4 regions of the Sphingobium sp. WTD-1 genome follow, and region 2 is predicted to be linked to each of the others. Evidence: riboswitches for the same ligand, from Rfam matches in the RefSeq annotation. Region 2 holds a riboswitch; each other region holds the start of a gene.
What was found. A riboswitch is a leader RNA that binds a small molecule or an ion and turns the genes downstream of it on or off. The one in region 2 is predicted to bind cobalamin.

Region 1 (2,196 bases), 1.1 Mb from region 2:
TGACCGCGGAAGGGGGCGGCATGACCTATTCGCAATGGATGCTCGATCGGCTGGAATATCGCGCCGGCAAGGGCGCGGACGGCTATGCCTGGGAGGGCGAGGGCTGGATCGGCGGCGACATCAACCGCTTCGCGGTCAAGAGCGAGGGCGAGGGGGCGTTCGGCGGATCGCTCGAACGGGCCGAGGTGCAGGCGCTCTACAGCCGGGCGATCGACCCCTGGTTCAACCTGCAGGCGGGCGTGCGGCAGGATTTCGGCGAAGGGCCGGACCGCAGCTATGCGGTAATCGGCATCGACGGCCTGGCGCCCTACTGGTTCGAAGTCGGGGTCGAAGCCTTCCTGTCGACCAGGGGCGACGCCCATCTGCGGCTGGAGGCGAGCTATGACCAGCGTATCACCCAGCGGCTGATCCTGCAGCCCGCCGCCGAGTTCAATCTGGCGGCGCAGGATGTGCCCGAACTGGGGATCGGCGCCGGCCCGTCCGACATCGAGCTGGGGCTGCGGCTGCGCTACGAGATTGCCCGCGAGTTCGCGCCCTATGTCGGCGTCAATTGGGAGCGCAAGCTGGGCGACACGGCCGACCATGCCCGTGCCGCCGGCGACAAGCCGTCGGCCACCAGGCTGGTGATCGGCCTGCGCGCCTGGTTTTGAGAGGCGCTTGCAGGTCGCCTGATATTCGATTATCGATCCCGCCGATCCCGCGCCGCACGGCATGGGATCATGATCGCGCCGGTGTCCCGAAAGGGGCTTAATAGGGAATGCGGTGCGGATGGCCCTCTCATGCAGGGTGTCGTCCAAATCCGCAGCTGTCCCTGCAACTGTAAGCGGTGAGCGCGATGTACATGTGCGGACGGCAGAATGCCCGATCCGCCAGCCACTGGGCCGGACGCTAAATCCTGCGAGGCCTGGGAAGGCCGTGCATCAAGCGATGACCCGTGAGCCAGGAGACCTGCCGGCGTCTGGTCGCTCTTGCCTTGGTCCAGGGGATGGCCGCGGCACGGTACCTTCCGTCTGAGCGACGAACGAGCGGCTGGGGCCGCTGCGACGACGCGCGTCGGTTGCCCTTGGGCGCCCGGCCGGCGCGTGTGTCGGACGTTCGCGCGCGTGCCGCTCGTGAAGGTTGCCCCCGCCCGTCGAACGCGGCGCCGGATGGGGGAATAAATGAAGTCCATTATCGTTTCGCGGGCCGCACTGGCCTTGTCCTTGTGCCTCGCATCGCCGGCTCTGGCCGATGAAGGGGAGGGCGACAGCATCGTCGTCACCGGCACCAGCCTGGAAGAGACGCTGCCGCAGCAGCTGTCGCGCTATGGCCATGCGATCGAGATCGTCACCGATACGCAGATCCGCGATGCCGCGGCGATCGACACCGCCCGCGCGCTCGAAGCGGTGCCGGGCCTGTTCATCCGGTCGCAGTCCGGGCCGTTCAGCTATGTCGACATCGCGCTGCAGGGATCGCGCGCCAAGGATGTGCTGTGGACGATGGACGGCATCCGCCTCAACAACCGCCTCTATGGCGGCACGTCGCCCAATGACACCATGGCCGCCAGCATGATCGAGCGGATCGAGGTGCTGAAAGGGGGCGAAAGCCTGTTCTACGGCACCCAGGCGGCGGCCGGCGTCATCAATGTCGTCACCCGCGATTTCAGCGACGATCTGGGCGGCCAGGTCAATGCCAGCCTCGACAGTTTTGCCGGCACCAGCCTGGACGCCTATCTGCGCGGCGCGATCGGCCAGCATCGCTTCGTGGTCTGGGGCAATCGCAGCCAGTCGGACGGCTATCGCCCCTATGACGTGATGCAGCCGAGCGCCACCGATCGCGCGCGCGGCTATGATCTCTGGTCGGCGGGCATCAAATATCAATATGATATCGCGCCGGACCTGCGCCTCAACGCGCTCTACCAGCACACCAAGGCCGATCTCGACAATATCAGCGCGACGCGGACCAAGGAGAGCCGCAACGACCGCAACGAGGAAGTGGCCAGCCTGCGCCTCGACTATACCGGCGAGGATGGCGTGCAATTCTTCCTCAAGGGCTATTTCCACGACTGGAAGACCGCCTATGTCCAGATCCGCAATCCCATTCCGGCGGGGCCGCCACAGGTCATCTACCCGGCCGGCACCTTCTGGGGCTATCAGGATTATGGCGGCAGCGCGGTGGTGCAGCTCAACATGCTGCGCGGCATCGACACGCTGATCG
Region 2 (2,196 bases):
CGTGGTCCGATCGAACCAGGTCGCGCCCAGTCGCAGTTTCTCGCCAAAGAAACGCTGCTCCGCGCCAGCTTCCCAGCCATGGGCGCGTTCGGGATCAAGCGCCTGGTTCCCATATTCGGAAAAGAGCTGATAGAGGGTCGGCGCCTTGAACCCCTCGCCATAGCTGGCGCGCAGCACCGTCCCGGTCGGCAGCGCCCAGACGCCACCGGCGGAAAAGAGGGTGCGGCCGCCGTAGCGGTTATGATCGTCATAGCGCAGCCCGCCGGTCAGGGTCAGGCCCGTAATCGGCTGGGCATTGAGCTGGCCATAGACGCTGGTGATCTCCGCCTTGCCGCGGGCCGGATCGGGAATCGGGACCGAAAGCGACGCCGAAGGCGACACGCTGCGGAAGCGGCTATTCTCATTCTCCACCCCGAACAGCGCGGTCCAGCCGTCGGCGATCGCGAAGCTGCCCTGATATTCCAGCCGCTGGTTGCGCCCGGCTGCGTCGAACGTCTGCTTGCGCGGGTTGCGCGGGTCGTAATTGTCGCGATCGGTGTCGGTATAACCATAGCCGAAACGGTTGCGGAACCGGCCATCGAACAGCGCCACATTGAGGCCGGCATAGCCGACAAATTCGCGATTAGTGCCATAGGCCGGACTGTCCGCGCTGGTCGCGTCGAAATCGACACGGCCATCGGAATAATAACCGCGCAGGTCCGCGCTGATCCCATCCGCCAGCGCAACCTCGACCCGGCCGGTGACGCTGCGGTTGGTGTAGCCGTCCTTCTCCTTGCCGCCAAAGGCCGGGCTGATCGCCGAAATGCCCTCGGTGGTGAAACTCTGGCCGCCAATCCGCCAGCTGACAGGCCCCGTCTTGCCGCCCAGCGCCGCGCGGGCGCTGACCGTGTCGCGCGACCCCGCCTCGATGTCGAAGCTGCCCTCCAGCGCCTTTTCGGGCATGGCGGTGACGACATTGACGACGCCGCCGATCGCCTGGCTGCCCCACAGGGTCGACTGGGGACCGCGCAGCACTTCTATGCGCGAGGCATCGCCGGCCAGCAGGTTTGCGAAATTATAGCCGCCGCCGGCCGAAGAGGGATCGTTGAGCTTCACGCCGTCGATCACCACCACGGTCTGGTCGGATTCCGCGCCGCGGATGCGCAGCGACGTCGCCGTGCCATAGCCGCCATTGCGCGAGATGCTGACTCCGGGCGTGCGCAGCAGCAATTCGGTGACGCCCAGATCCTGTGCTCGGTCGATCGCTGCCTTGTCGAGCACGGTGACGGAGGCCGGCACCTGATCGACCGGCGTGGCGAGGCGGGTCGCGGTGACGAGGATCGAGGATGCGCCGGCATCGGCGGCGGCATCGGGCGGTGGCGCCTGCTGCGCCTCTTCGGCGAAAGCGGTGGTGGAGAGAAGGAAAGAACAGAAAGTCAGATATTTGAACATATAAGCCCCCGGACGAGGGACCGCATCCCAGGGACGATATCGGTGCCCGGCCGGGCGCGACATGGTCCCCGCAATTTGCGGTCCACCTGTCGCCACGCGGGTTCACCCCCGTCCGCTCGGCACACCCTGTCCGCGCGAAGGACGACCGCGACGGGCAGGTCTCCTGGCTCGCGGGTCATCGCTGATTCATGCCGCCTTCTCAGAACCTTGCGGTCCCAATGGCATGTGGCACAAAAGCTCGCCGCTCACAGTTGCAGGGGCAGCCGGGGTCTTGAACCCCATTCCCTTTTCATCCCCGCTACTGGGGAACCTGTCGCAGTCCGGGCGATAGGCGAGCCCGACTGGAGCGTCAATCTTCCTTGCCTGGAGGAGCGCGCGGGCTAAGGGAGGTGGCCATGCGGATATTTGCGCCCATCGGCCCCGGTAAGGGGATGATCGCCCTGCTGATCGCCCTCATCGGTGGCGCCACATTATGGGCGGCCACCGCGCGCCAGCCTGCTAATGCAGGCAAACGTCCGCAACGGATCGTGTCACTCAACCTGTGCGCCGACCAGTTGCTGGTCGCGCTGGCCGATCGCGACCAGATTGCCGGCCTGACCCATAACGCCGGCGATCGACAGATGTCGGCGGTGGCTGCCGTAACGAAGGGCCTGCCCATCCTCGACGGATCGGCCGAGCAGATTTTGGCGACCAACCCCGATCTGGTGATCGGCATGCCGGCGCGGCGCAATCCGGCGATCGCGATCCTCAAGGCCCAGCATTATC
Region 3 (2,196 bases), 260 kb from region 2:
GTTGCGCGCCATGGCGGCCGTTTCGCCTTCGGCGACAGCCCCAGCTTCGCCGACTGCCATTTCGTGCCCCAGCTCTACAATGCCCGGCGCTTCGGCGTCGACCTGACGCCCTTTCCGCGGCTGTGCGCCGTGGACGCGGCGGCATGCGCGCTCCCCGCCTTTGCCGCCGCGCACCCCGATCGCCAGCCCGACGCTAACGCATGAACGACAGGGACACGCGCCTGTTCGCGACGCCGGCGGGAGTGCGCCTCTGCCCGATCGACCAGATGGCCGATGGCAAGGCGCGCAATTTCGTGCTGCAGATGCGGGCCGGCCGCTTCCATGGCTTTGCCGTGCGGGATGGCGATCATGTCGCCGGCTTTGTCGACCAATGCCCCCATGCCGGCCTGCCGCTCGCCCAGCAGCTCGATGATTATCTGACCCCGGATGGCAGCCATATCCGCTGTAGCTGGCACGGCGCCATTTTCCGCCGCGAAGATGGAGTCTGTGTCGGCGGGCCGTGCGTCGGCCAGCGCATTGCGCCCTGGCCGCTCGCCATCGCCGATGGCTGGATTGTCACCGCTGCCCAAAGCGACTAGGAACCGGCCCAGGGACGGCGCTTCGCATCGTCCCGACATGATCGCGCCGGTGCCCCCACGGGGGCTTAAAATGGGAAGGCGGTGCGGATGCCATGGCATCCAAGTCCGCAGCTGTCCCTGCAACTGTGAGCGGCGAGCGTGATGAACAAAGCTGTCCCCGATGCGGGATCAGCAGCCACTGGGCCGGACGCTAAATCCTGCGAGGCCTGGGAAGGCCGTTCCTCCCGCTATGACCCGCAAGCCAGGAGACCTGCCGGCGTTTAGGTCGCTCTTGCTTTGGTCCAGGGGATGGCCGGGGCACGGTGTTCCGTCTGAGCGACAGGTTGGCGGCTGGAGCCGCGCGGTCACGCATCTGCGGGCGAACAAGCGCCCGTCCGCGATGCGGGCCGGCCGTGCGTGCGCGCCCGGTTTGCTCCCGCCCCGGTTGCTCCGGCGCGCGAGTATTTGTCATGGCCAACACTGCATCTGCCAAGATTCCGACCACCGTCATCACCGGCTTCCTGGGCGCGGGCAAGACCACGCTGATCCGCCATCTGCTGGAAAATGCGAAGGGGCGCCGCCTCGCCCTCATCATCAACGAATTTGGCGATGTCGGCGTCGACGGCGAACTGGTGAAGGGCTGCAACGACGCCGCCTGCCCCGAAGAGGATATCGTCGAGCTGGCCAATGGCTGCATCTGCTGCACCGTCGCCGACGATTTCCTGCCGACCATGACCGCGCTGCTCGACCGGCCGAGCCCGCCCGACCATATCATCATCGAAACGTCGGGGCTGGCCCTGCCCAAGCCGCTGGTCAAGGCGTTCCAGTGGCCCGACATCCGCACCCGCGCCACGGTGGACGGCGTCGTCGCGCTGATCGATGCCGATGCGGTCGCCGCCGGCCGTTTTGCCACGGACGAGGCGGCGCTGGCCGCCGCGCGAGCCGCCGACCCCAATCTGGACCATGACAGCCCGCTGGAGGAATTGTTCGAGGATCAGCTCGCCTGTGCCGACATGGTGGTGCTGAACAAGAGCGACCTGGTCGATGCCGACACGCTGGCCGCGGTCGAGGCGCAGGTCGATGCCGAGACGCGGCCTGGCGTGAAGATCGTCCGCGCCGCCCATGGCGCGGTCGACATCGGCGCGCTGCTGGGCATCGTCGCGGCGGCGGAGGATGATCTCGACGCCCGCCCCTCCCACCATGAGGCGGAGGGCGAGGATCATGATCATGATGATTTCGACAGCTTCGTCGTCGACGGCGATGCCGTGGCCGATCCCGACACGCTGGTGCAGGCGCTGTCCGCGCTGATCGCCCGGCATGACGTGCTGCGCGTCAAGGGCATGGTCGCGGTCGCCGGCAAGCCGATGCGCCTCGTCGTGCAGGCGGTCGGCCCGCGCATCCAGCATTTCTTCGACCGCCCCTGGCAGCCGCAGGAAGCGCGCCGCACCCAGCTGGTGGTGATCGGCCAGAAGGGGCTGGACCGCGCCGCGATCGAAGCCGACATCCAGGCCGTGCTCGGCTGATGCATCTTCTGTCCGCCACGCCGGGAACGATCAGCGACGGCGAGGAGGCGATCGACCTCGACCAGCCGCCCGGCGACATCGTCATCCTGACCGTGGCGGACAGCGACCTCGCCTGT
Region 4 (2,196 bases), 640 kb from region 2:
TCGGCGTGTAATTGGCGTTAGCGCCAAAGGTGGTCGCGCCGCCGAACTGGCTATGATCGTCATGGCGCAAGCCCCCGGTGACGGCGAGGCCGGTGAGCGGCTTCACCACCGCCAGTGCATAGACGCTGTCGATGTTCGCCTTCGCGCTCGCTATGTCGCCAAAGCCGAAATACTCATAGTCCGGCCGCTCATGCTCATAGCCGAAGATCAGCTTGGCCTGATCCACCGGGGCATAGACGCCTTCATATTCGAAGCGCAGATTGGTGCCCGAATAGCCATAGTCCGGGTCGGTGCCGCGCACGAAATAATAGTCGCGATCGTTGCGCAGCCAGGTGACGGCGGCGCGGTTGGTCAGCTTGCCGTCGAGCAGCGCCAGGTTGATCCCGGCATAGCCGACATATTGGTCCAGCTTGCTGACGTCGCTGCTGTCGGCCGGCGCGCCGAAGAAGCTGTCATAGTCGAGATCGGCATGGATATAATAACCGCGCAGGTCGAGGCTCAGAGTGTCGGAAAAGGCGATCTTCAGCTTGGCGTTGGTGGCGATATTCTCATAGCCGTCCTTCTCCACGCCGCCGAAGGACCGGCCGACCGAGGAAATGCCGTCGGTGTTGAAATAGGCGACGCCGACGCCGCCCGACACCGCGCCACGCGTGCCCGACACATCGGCCTTGGCGTTGAGCGTGTCGCTATAGCCATAGTCGGCCGAGGCATTGACCTCGAAACCCTCGCTCGGCGCGCCGGTCATCACATTGACCACGCCGCCGATCGCCTGGCTGCCATAGACCACCGAGTTGGAGCCACGCAGCACTTCGATCCGGCGGATATTGCCGGTCAGCAAATGACCGAAATCATAGCCGTCGCCGATGCCGCTCGGGTCGTTGACCTTGACCCCGTCGATCAGCACCAGCGTCTGGGTCGTCTCCGCGCCGCGCAGCGACACGCCGGTCACGCCGCCGGTGGAGCCGTTGCGGCTGAAGCGGACGCCCGGCGTGGTGGCGAGCAGGTCGACGACATCGACCGCCTGGCGCGTCCTGATCGTGTCGGCATCGATCACCGTGATCGCCTGGCCGACCTCGTCGCGCGGCTGTGCGATGCCCGAAGCGGTGACGACGATATCGTCATCCTGGGCCAGTGCCGGCGTAGCGGCCAGCAATGCGATCAGCGAAATCCCCAACATCTTCATTTTATCGTCCCCCGGCGTCCGTCGATTTGGAACCGGGGCGTCCGCACAAGCGGTCGCTGCATGGGGATCGGGAAGACGCCAGCGCCCCGCCCCACGCACCGATGCGGCCCCGGCCGCCATGGGCGTCGCTCGACGGAAACACCGCGCCATGGCCATCCCCTGGGCCAGGGCAAGAGCGACCAGACGCCGGCAGGTCTCCTGGCTCGCGGGTCAGGGCAGCGATGCGCCAGCCTTCCCGGACTCGTCCGTCCAGTGGCCGGTTCCGGCCCTCCCCTTTTGAAGAGCCTGGGAACCCTGCGCATCGCGCTCACCGCTTACAGTTGCAGGGACAGCCGCGGATTTGGAAGGGCTGCGCCCCCCCCGCACCGCATTCCCGTTTTCAGCCCTTGCGGGCACCGGCGCGATCATGCGCGTCCGGGGCTTTTGACCGCCCCGGCGCGCGGCCCCCATAAGCCAAAGCACAAGCCCTGCCAAGCGGGCCAGGATCGCCCCGGCGGATCGTTGCGCGGCGCCGGCGGGCGGCTATGCAGGGGCCTCTTGCCGGGAGACGCCACATGACCGATTCGCTTGCCATCACTGCCGCCGACGTCGCCGATGCCGCGCGGCTGATCGCGCCGGCGGCGGTCCGCACCCCGCTGATCGAGAATGCCGCACTCAACGATCATTGCGGCCGGCGGGTGCTGGTGAAGTTCGAGGGCGCCCAGCATAGCGGATCGTTCAAGTTCCGCGGCGCCTATAACCGCCTCGCCCGGCTGAACGATGCGGAACGGGCGGCGGGCGTCGTCGCCTGGTCCTCGGGCAATCATGCCCAGGGCGTCGCCTTTGCCGCACGCCTGCTCGGCATACCGGCAACGATCGTGATGCCGGCCGATGCCCCGGCGATCAAGACCGCCAACACGCGTGCGATGGGGGCTGAGGTCGTCCCCTATGACCGCTTCACCCAGAGCCGCGAGGCAATCGCCACCGCCCTTGCCACCGAACGCGGCGCCACCCTCGTCCCCTCCTTCGACGAT

Region 1: linked by a shared signal. The riboswitch ahead of N6H05_RS07245 (TonB-dependent receptor plug domain-containing protein) and the one ahead of N6H05_RS02080 (TonB-dependent receptor plug domain-containing protein) in region 2 are both predicted to bind cobalamin.
Region 3: linked by a shared signal. The riboswitch ahead of cobW (cobalamin biosynthesis protein CobW) and the one ahead of N6H05_RS02080 (TonB-dependent receptor plug domain-containing protein) in region 2 are both predicted to bind cobalamin.
Region 4: linked by a shared signal. The riboswitch ahead of N6H05_RS23990 (TonB-dependent receptor plug domain-containing protein) and the one ahead of N6H05_RS02080 (TonB-dependent receptor plug domain-containing protein) in region 2 are both predicted to bind cobalamin.

The regions. Positions count from the first base shown of each region.
Region 1 covers NZ_CP119127.1:1,454,825-1,457,020, forward strand. Annotated here, with positions in the region: gene N6H05_RS07240 (copper resistance protein B) at 1-650, shown strand, start outside; cobalamin riboswitch at 713-970, shown strand; gene N6H05_RS07245 (TonB-dependent receptor plug domain-containing protein) at 1,161-2,196, shown strand, end outside.
Region 2 covers NZ_CP119127.1:390,678-392,873, forward strand. Annotated here, with positions in the region: gene N6H05_RS02080 (TonB-dependent receptor plug domain-containing protein) at 1-1,431, opposite strand, end outside; cobalamin riboswitch at 1,568-1,760, opposite strand; gene N6H05_RS02085 (ABC transporter substrate-binding protein) at 1,827-2,196, shown strand, end outside.
Region 3 covers NZ_CP119127.1:647,508-649,703, forward strand. Annotated here, with positions in the region: gene maiA (maleylacetoacetate isomerase) at 1-204, shown strand, start outside; gene N6H05_RS03335 (Rieske (2Fe-2S) protein) at 201-578, shown strand; cobalamin riboswitch at 609-850, shown strand; gene cobW (cobalamin biosynthesis protein CobW) at 1,028-2,080, shown strand; gene cobN (cobaltochelatase subunit CobN) at 2,080-2,196, shown strand, end outside.
Region 4 covers NZ_CP119127.1:4,833,000-4,835,195, forward strand. Annotated here, with positions in the region: gene N6H05_RS23990 (TonB-dependent receptor plug domain-containing protein) at 1-1,183, opposite strand, end outside; cobalamin riboswitch at 1,355-1,598, opposite strand; gene N6H05_RS23995 (threonine ammonia-lyase) at 1,738-2,196, shown strand, end outside.